2 regions of the Cronobacter sp. 153480017-3 genome follow, and region 2 is predicted to be linked to the other one. Evidence: predicted binding sites of a transcription regulator. Region 2 holds the regulator's gene; the other holds the start of a gene.
What was found. The regulator Fur, encoded in region 2, represses iron uptake genes when iron is present. The targets are predictions, from matches to a motif close to ATAATAATGAGAACNACTATCAA.
Positions count from the first base shown of each region.

Region 1: the regulator Fur is predicted to act here: its motif matches at 2,079-2,101, upstream of fhuE (ferric-rhodotorulic acid/ferric-coprogen receptor FhuE).

Region 1 covers NZ_JBSEYN010000002.1:539,932-544,352, reverse strand. The annotation lists gene thiK (thiamine kinase) at 1-487, opposite strand, end outside; gene lpoB (penicillin-binding protein activator LpoB) at 465-1,130, opposite strand; gene ACUW6V_RS06985 (YcfL family protein) at 1,139-1,513, opposite strand; gene hinT (purine nucleoside phosphoramidase) at 1,515-1,874, opposite strand; gene fhuE (ferric-rhodotorulic acid/ferric-coprogen receptor FhuE) at 2,221-4,421, shown strand, end outside.
Region 2 covers NZ_JBSEYN010000002.1:150,622-155,042, forward strand. The annotation lists gene ACUW6V_RS05185 (beta-N-acetylhexosaminidase) at 1-1,184, shown strand, start outside; gene ACUW6V_RS05190 (helix-turn-helix domain-containing protein) at 1,237-1,848, opposite strand; gene fur (ferric iron uptake transcriptional regulator) at 2,171-2,623, opposite strand; gene fldA (flavodoxin FldA) at 2,914-3,444, opposite strand; gene ybfE (LexA regulated protein) at 3,606-3,887, opposite strand; gene ybfF (esterase) at 4,016-4,421, opposite strand, start outside.

The DNA of each region.
Region 1 (4,421 bases), 390 kb from region 2:
GGCGCAGCGGACGGGGCTCGCCCGTGCGACGTAACCGGTGCAACAGTCGCAGCCAGAAGCGCGTGCGGCGCGACGGCGCGCTTTGCTGCCAGTCGCGCAGCAGAAGCGGCAGCAGCTCGATGCACCAGCCAAAACGCGGCTGCTGGTGCAGATAATACAGCAGCGCACCCAGTTGCGGCACCGGTGGCAGCGCATCCCGTATCTCACCGGGTAAAAACGTGACCGCCAGCCAGCCGTTGACGCAACAGCGCGGACGCGGCGCGAGCGTTGCCGGCAGCCGTTTCAGCGCGCGGTACTGACGCGGGCTACGGGCACGGCTTTGGCGTAGGTCCCGGCGCGCCACCAGCGTTTCGTCATCGACAACCACCTGCCAGGCACCGTCGCTGAGACCGGGTAGCGCGCAAACGACACCGGCGGCCGAAGCCGCCGGGAAATTCTGCGCTAAGAACCCTTCCAGGTTCAGATTACTGGGTTTGCTGAACGGCACCTTTACCTGACCAGATAATTTCGCCGGTCTGTACCAGCATCAGCTGCATTTGCAGCGTAGGCGCATTCACGTTGCCGCTGGCGTTGGCATACAGCACATACTGCGCGCCCACGTTGCGGGCGATACCGATGGCTTTGCTGCGTGAACCCAGGCTGTCCTGCGGCGAAAGCCCCAGTTGCTGTTTCGCCATGGAGAGCTGCTGTGCGGAGACCAGCGTGAATTTACCGTTATTCGCCAGCGCGCCGCGCAGGGCTTCGGTGGCCGGGCCGGTTTGCATTGAACCGTTGGTGCGGTTGTTTACGCTATCGACCAGCAGCACGCTGCCTGCGTTCACCCCGTCAGCCTGCAACATTTTGCCGACCATCGGTGCCATCGCGCTGTTCCAGTCATAGGTACGCGCTTTTGGCTCAGGCGTTGCGTTTTCAGGCTGATGTTCAATCGGGCCAGGCTGCGCCGGAATCGACGGCACGGACGGCACGGTCGGTACCGGCTGCGTCGGTTGTGGTACAGGCTGCGTGGGTTGCTGCGTGCCTGGCTGCGCTTCTTCGACCGGTGCCGGTTTTTGCTCGCCGGGCAAAATACAGCCCGACAGCGCCAGGGCGACGGTCGCCAGCAGCGCATAGCGATACATTCTGTTCAACATTTCCCCCTTCAGAGATAGAGATAAAGACGGGCTTTCCGTGCCGCCAGATAATTAGTCTGACTGGTCACCGTTACGCGTCCCTGGGCCGGGATAACGACTGTCTGCGGGACTTCCAGCGGCTGTCCTTCCAGCCCACGGGCGTCATACCAGTAAAAGCGGTAGTGCACGGTAACGGGCGCGTCTTTGTTATTGTAAATGGTCGCGGCGGCGACAGGCTTGCCGTTTTGCAAAGAAAAGTCTGGTTTTTCAGCGGTGATGCCCGCTGCCAGCACGCTGGATTCCATGACAATGGCCTGCTCATCGCCGACGGGAATGGTCGGCGTGGAACGGCACCCCGCCATCAGCAGAGCGGCCAGCAACCAGCCTGTGCGTACGCGTGCCATCTCAGAGGCCTTTATGCGCAAGCATTGGCCCCAGCGCACGGCCGCCGACCAGATGCATATGGATGTGGTAGACCTCCTGCCCGCCATGACGATTGCAGTTCATGATAAGGCGATAGCCGTCTTCGGCGATGCCTTCCTGCTGTGCGATTTTCGCCGCGACAGTAAAAAGACGCCCCAGCGCCTGTTCGTGTTCCGCCGTGACGTCATTGACCGTCGGCACCAGCACATTCGGGACGATTAAAATATGGGTCGGGGCCTGGGGAGAAATATCGCGAAACGCGGTGACAAGCTCATCCTGATAGACGATGTCGGCGGGGATCTCGCGACGAATAATTTTGCTGAAAATGGTTTCTTCGGCCATGGTTTTTTTCCTTCTTGGATAAACGTTAAGAGTATGAGCGAGATAATCGCATCCTTTCAACCTTTGCCCCGGTTTTTCTTTATAAAGCGGATATTTATAGCGCGCTGCACGCGACTCCTGATGCCGCTGCGCCTGACAGTTATTCCGCCCTGGTTACGCATGAGTTTGTAACGCCTCTTACATTTGTTTACAGCGCAAAGACAAATGATTATATTTCTCATTCTTATTGACAGCGGAACGTTGTTTTAGTCTGCGAACATTTTCCATCAGGACGGGAAGCCTGGGGAGAGCGTCGTATGACAACAGCCTGATGCACAGCATCATTTTCTTATTTTAAGGGCAACACATGGCTAAGCATGCACTCCGTCAGGGCGTCGTTCCGGCGTCTTCCCTTCCCTCTTTGCTCGCGCTCAGTATCGCCAGCGCGCTGGCGGTGCCCGCGGTTTACGCAGCGCCTGCCGCCAGCGACACGATAGTGGTCGATGCCGCCGCCGACAGCGGCACGCCTGACGAATCACAGGATTACAGCGTCAAAACCACCACGTCCGGCACCAAAATGCTCCTGGTGCCGCGTGATATTCCGCAGTCGGTCAGCGTCATTAGCCAGCCGCGCATGCAGGATCAGCAGTTAACGACTATTGAAGATGTGCTGGAAAACACCACGGGCGTGACCGCCTCGCGCATCGACACCAGCCGGACCAACTTTTTCGCGCGCGGTTTTTACATCAGCAATTTCGCCTACGAAGATATGCCGACGTTTCTTGATAACCGCTGGAACTTTGGCGACACCGCGGGCGACACGGCGATATACGATAAAATCGAGATCGTGCGCGGCGCGGCCGGGCTGATGAGCGGCACCGGCAACCCGTCGGCGTATGTGAATATGGTGCGTAAACACGCCGACAGCCAGACGTTTAAAGGCAACGTCTCTGCCACTTATGGCAGCTGGGACAAACAACGCTACGTGATGGATGTGCAGTCACCGCTGGTGGAGTCCGGTAAGGTGCGCGGTCGCGTGGTCGCCGGTTATCAGGATAACGACAGCTTCGTTGAGCGTAACCATTACCGCAAAAAATTCATTTATGGCGTCGTGGATGCCGACATCACCGAGTCAACGCTGCTGTCACTCGGCTATGACTATCAGAAAAGCGAAGAAGACAGCCCGACCTGGGGCGGATTCCCTTCGCTTTACAGCGACGGCAGCCGGACGCATTTCCGCCGCGGTTTTAATACCGCCGCCGACTGGGCCTACTCCGATCTCGATTCCACCAAAATTTTCGCCAACCTGACGCAGCGCTTTAATAACGGCTGGGAGGCGAAAGTGAACGCGATGCACGCCGAAACCAATTTCGACAACCGCATGATGTATATCGACGGTTTCCCGGATAAAACCACCGGTCGCTACAATGCCGCGCTCTGGCAGGGCGCGTGGGGCGGCTGGAACGTGGGCGAGCGTAAGCAGGATTCGGTCGACGCCTTCGTGCGCGGCGGCTACGAGCTGGCGGGACGTCAGCATGAAATGATGTTTGGCGGCAGCTACAGCCGCCAGCGCAACAATTATGATAATTCATATCCGGTGAATGATAATTCCGGCCTGATGGATGTCGGAAATATTCACGATTATGACGGCAACACGGTGGCGAACCCGACGTGGTCCAGCTTTGCGCTTTACCAGCGCGACGTGATTCGTCAGAAATCCATTTACGCCGCCACGCGCCTCTCGCTTGCCGATCCGCTGCATCTGATTCTGGGCGCGCGCTACACCGAGTGGAACGCAAAATACAATCTGGAGCGCAAGCCGGATGAAATTCGTCGCAGCAAAGCGGATGACGTGACGCCTTACGCGGGCCTGATTTACGATATCGACGATACGTGGTCGGCGTATGCCAGCTATACCTCTATCTTCCAGCCGAGCGGTCAGCGCGATGTAAACAGCGAGTTCCTCGATCCGACCACCGGTAAAGCCTATGAAGCCGGGCTCAAAGCCGACTGGTTTAACACCCGTCTGACGGCCTCGCTCGCGGTGTTCCGCATCGAGCAGGATAACGTGGCGTTGAACACCGGTGTGATCATCCCTGGCTCCGGCGGGCAGACGGCGTATAAATCCGTTGATGGCACCGTCAGTAAAGGGGTTGAGCTTGAGCTGAACGGCGCGCTGACCGATAACTGGCAGCTGACCTTCGGTGCGAGCCGCTATGTGGCCGAAGCGGGCGATGGCGTGGCCGTCAACCCGGACCAGCCGCGCACCACCATGAAATTGTTTACCCGTTATCAGTTGCCGACGCTGCCCGCATTGACCGTTGGCGGCGGCGCGCGCTGGCAGACCAAAACCTGGCAGGATATCGCAGGGCCGAATGGCGACACGCGCATTTCCCAGAACGGCTATACCGTGGTGGATCTGTTCACGCGCTACCAGGCGACCAAAAATCTTGCGGTACAGGCGAACCTGAACAACGTCTTCGATAAAGTGTATTACGATTATCTGGGCACGTATGGCGTCTACGGCGCGCCGCGCAACTTCTCCGTGACGGCGAGCTACAGCTTCTG
Region 2 (4,421 bases):
AGTACTACAACCGCACCGGCTATCTCAATCCGTGCCTCGACTCCTCGCGCCGCTTTGTCGATAAAGTGATTGGCGAGATCCAGCAGATGCACAAAGAGGCCGGACAGCCGCTCACCACCTGGCATTTTGGCGGCGATGAGGCAAAAAATATCTACCTCGGCGCGGGTTATACCGATAAAGCGAAACCGGAAGCCGGGAAGGGGATTATCGATCAGAGCCGTCAGGATAAGCCCTGGGCGCGCTCGCCGGTGTGTCAGAAAATGGTGCAGGACGGTGTCGTCGCTGATGTCGAGCACCTCTCCAGCTATTTTGGCGTGGAAGTGAGCAAACTGGTCAAAGCGCATGGCATCGACACCATGCAGGCGTGGCAGGACGGGCTTAAGGACGCGAAAGACGCGAGCGCTTTCGCCACCTCGCACGTCAACGTCAACTTCTGGGATACGCTCTACTGGGGAGGCTTTGATACAGCGAACGACTGGGCGAATAAAGGTTTCCGCGTGGTGGTTTCTAACCCCGATTACGTCTACCTCGATTTCCCGAACGAAGTGAATCCGGCGGAGAGCGGCTACTACTGGGGCACTCGCTTTAGCGACGAACGTAAGATTTTCAGCTTCGCGCCGGATAACCTCCCGCAAAACGCCGAGACATCGGTCGATCGCGATGGCAACGCGTTCAGCGCTAAGTCGGACAAACCCTGGCCAGGCGCGTATGGTCTCTCGGCGCAGCTCTGGAGCGAAGTGGTGCGTACCGATAAGCAAATGGAGTACATGATGTACCCGCGTCTGTTGGCTGTAGCTGAACGCGCCTGGCATCGCGCGGCCTGGGAGCAGGATTATCAGGCTGGTCGCGAATATAAAGGCGGCGAAACCCATCAGGTGGATGTAAAAGCGCTGCATGATGACTGGACGCGCTTTGCGAACCTGGCGGGCAGCCGTGAGCTGCCGAAGCTTGAAAAAGCGGGCGTGCAATTCCGCCTGCCGGTGCCGGGCGCGCGCATTCACGACGGCGTGTTGCAGATGAACGTCAGTCTGCCAGGTGTCGGCATGGAATACTCGACTGATGGCGGCGCGCACTGGCAGCGCTACGATGATGCGAAGCCGCCACGCGTGACGGGTGCCGTACAGGTACGAAGCGTGAGCAGCGACGGTAAACGTTACAGCCGCGTGGATAACGTACAGCCCTAACGCAATAAAAAGCCAGCCTCCGGGCTGGCTTTCTTATGAGCGGGCGCTCTCTCTACAGCGATTCAGGCAGATGGTGAACCGCAACCAGTTTGCCTTTGCTTATCTCAATATTTTTCGCACCGCGCAACTGAGAAAGGGTTTTCATCACCATGCTGCGGGAAAGATTGGTTTTTTTAACGATATAGTCGGCCACGTTAATCCGGTTACGCATGAACTCATCCATTGTCGCGAGACAATCGATATTCGCTTTAATCATGCTGTAGCTGTTTCGTCCCATCATAATTTCTTCGCGATAGCAAAGCATATTAATAAACCATGAGGACAAAATAAGCAGATGTAACTGGCAGTGATTTTTCTCAATTTCCTGAATGAAATAATCAAAAGGAATTAACTGGTAATGGCATTCGGAATCAGCCTGTAATTTGGCGAATTGAGTTTTGCCTAAATTCCTCGCCAGTCCCAGCACAGAGGGTGCGCTGCTTTTTTCCAGCAACAGCCTGTCACTCTGGCGCATCAGAGAGAACTGACCGCCACGAATGATGCAGATCTCCCCGTCCCGAAGCGGGATCAGCGTATTTTTCTCTGCACGAGACCAGTTGCCGTAGCTATTAAAAATATCCGCAATACGGTAAATCTCAGCAAGCGGTTTAGGGGGTAAGACCATGTTGGTTACCTTAATAAAATAAAATTAAATCGTTGCTGTATCTTAATGGATGCTTTTTTATGGCTGCAATAAGGGGCAGAGAACAGAAAAGGAAAAACAGGGATAATCTCATCTCTAACCGATTGAGTGATAAAGATATTTATCTTTTCTGAATTTCGATTTAAAAAAATATATGTGGTTTAATTAAGCATTGTGCGCTGTATTAAAACACTCTAGTTTTCAAATTTTATCTAAAAAAATACATCTATATTTTTGTTAAAGGGGTTTCAGGCAATAAAAAGGCCGACAAATGTCGGCCTGGGATAATGCAGTATAGCGAGCGTTATTTCCCGCCAGCCTCGTGGGCGTGTTCATTTTCGCGGCAGTCGCCATCGGCGCAGTGACCGTACAGATAGAGGCTGTGGTTGGTCAGGCGGATGCCGTGGCGCGTGGCGATTTCACGCTGACGCGCTTCAATAGAATCATCACTGAATTCGATCACTTTGCCGCAATCGAGGCAAATCAGGTGATCGTGATGATGCTGTTGCGTCAGCTCGAAAACGGATTTACCGCCTTCAAAGTTGTGACGAGTGACGATGCCGGCATCGTCGAACTGGTTAAGTACGCGATAGACCGTGGCAAGGCCAATCTCTTCACCCATGTCAATCAGACGCTTATAGAGGTCTTCCGCACTGACATGATGATTGACCGGTTCCTGCAGCACTTCGAGGATTTTTAATCGAGGAAGCGTGACTTTCAGGCCGGCCTTCTTTAATGCGGTATTGTTGTCAGTCATGCGGAATCTGTCCTGTTGCTTAACGACTCGCTCCGGAAGGGAGCGATACATCGGATACGCCGAAGATGAATGCGTCTCATTATAGAACTGACATGCCTAAATGAAAACCGCAAGCGTCCGGCAAAAAAGGGCTTAAAAATCGTGGGCCAGCCAGCGTTTTTCACGTGGAGAGCCTGATAATTAAGAAAGCCATTGTACAGCGTAGTGAGGGAAAGTTAAAAATTTGTAGCAATTATTTTCATTGCTTTTATCTATCAAACGGCGCGGAACGGTGCCCGCGCCGCTTATCATCAGGCGTTGATGATTTCCTGCAGATGCAGCTCTTCGGACACCTGTTTGACCCATTTTTCAACGCGTTCCGCGGTCAGTTCCGGCTGGCGGTCTTCGTCAATCGCGAGACCAACGAAGTGGTCGTCATCAGCGAGGCCTTTAGAAGCTTCAAAGTGGTAACCTTCGGTCGGCCAGTGGCCAACAATGGTCGCACCGCGCGGCTCGATGATGTCGCGAATGGTGCCCAGCGCGTCGCAGAAATATTCTGCGTAATCTTCCTGGTCGCCGCAGCCGAAAAGCGCCACCAGCTTGCCGTTAAAGTCAATTTCTTCGAGCGTCGGGAAGAAATCGTCCCAGTCGCACTGCGCTTCGCCGTAGTACCAGGTCGGGATGCCAAGCAGAAGAATATCGAATGCTTCCAGATCCTCTTTGCTGCTTTTAGCAATGTCATGCACTTCAGCAACGTCAGTCCCGAGCTGTTTCTGGATAATTTTTGCGATATTTTCGGTATTGCCGGTGTCGCTGCCGAAAAAGATGCCTACGATTGCCATAAGAAGAATAACCTCTTGAATCTAAATGTGATGGTGCTGGCATAACGCCCACAGATAGGGCAATCATAGCAGAACAGAAGAAGGTGCGGAAACGCTATCAGGCGCCGGGTGCACTCTCTGCTACATTGCCCGGTCCTTTTGGGTAAAATTCAGACCAGACCTTACTCCTGCAAGGCTTTCAGCTGCGCAAGCAGCATCGCTTCTATCAGCTCGCTGCGGCTAATATTGCGCGCCTGCGCGAGATGGTTCAGCGCGTCTACCGCGTCGGCGTTCAGCTTCAGCTCCACGCGCTTAAGCCCGCGAACTTTGTCACGCTTAAGCTGGTTGCGCTTATTGATGCGCAGCTGTTCGTCGCGCGACAGCGGATTGGTTTTCGGTCTGCCCGGACGGCGTTCATCCGCGAAGAGATCGAGCGTTGTGCGGTCCGTTTGTTCTTTTGCCATGGTATGAGTATAGACAGGGGAAACAGGCTGCCGTGGCGGAGCCCGGCGGTATTTCAGCGCGCCATCATACATCAGGGAGCGAAGCGCGCCAACGCATCCAGCGCGCGACGGCGCCGGTCGGTCTGTTTTTAATCAGTTTCCAGAAAACGACGAATCGCGCGCAGCACCGCCTGCGGTTTTTCGGCATGCACCCAGTGGCCTGCACCCGCAATCACATGCGCGCGGGCTTTGGGGAACTGTGAGAGCAGCGCTTCGCGGTGCGCTTCTTCCACATAAGGCGACGCGCCGCCGCGAATGAACAGCGCCGGGCCGTGCCAGGCAGGCACCGTTTCCCAGCCGACGATATGCGAATACTGATTCCACAGCACCGGCACATTAAAGCGCCACTCGCCATCGATAAACGATTTCAGCAGAAACTGCACCACGCCTTCCTCGCGGATATGCTGGCGCATAATCTCCGCCGCCTGCTGGCGTGAGGTAACGCCCGCGTCGCTCACCGCGTTCACCGCATTGAATATTTCATCGTGACGGCGC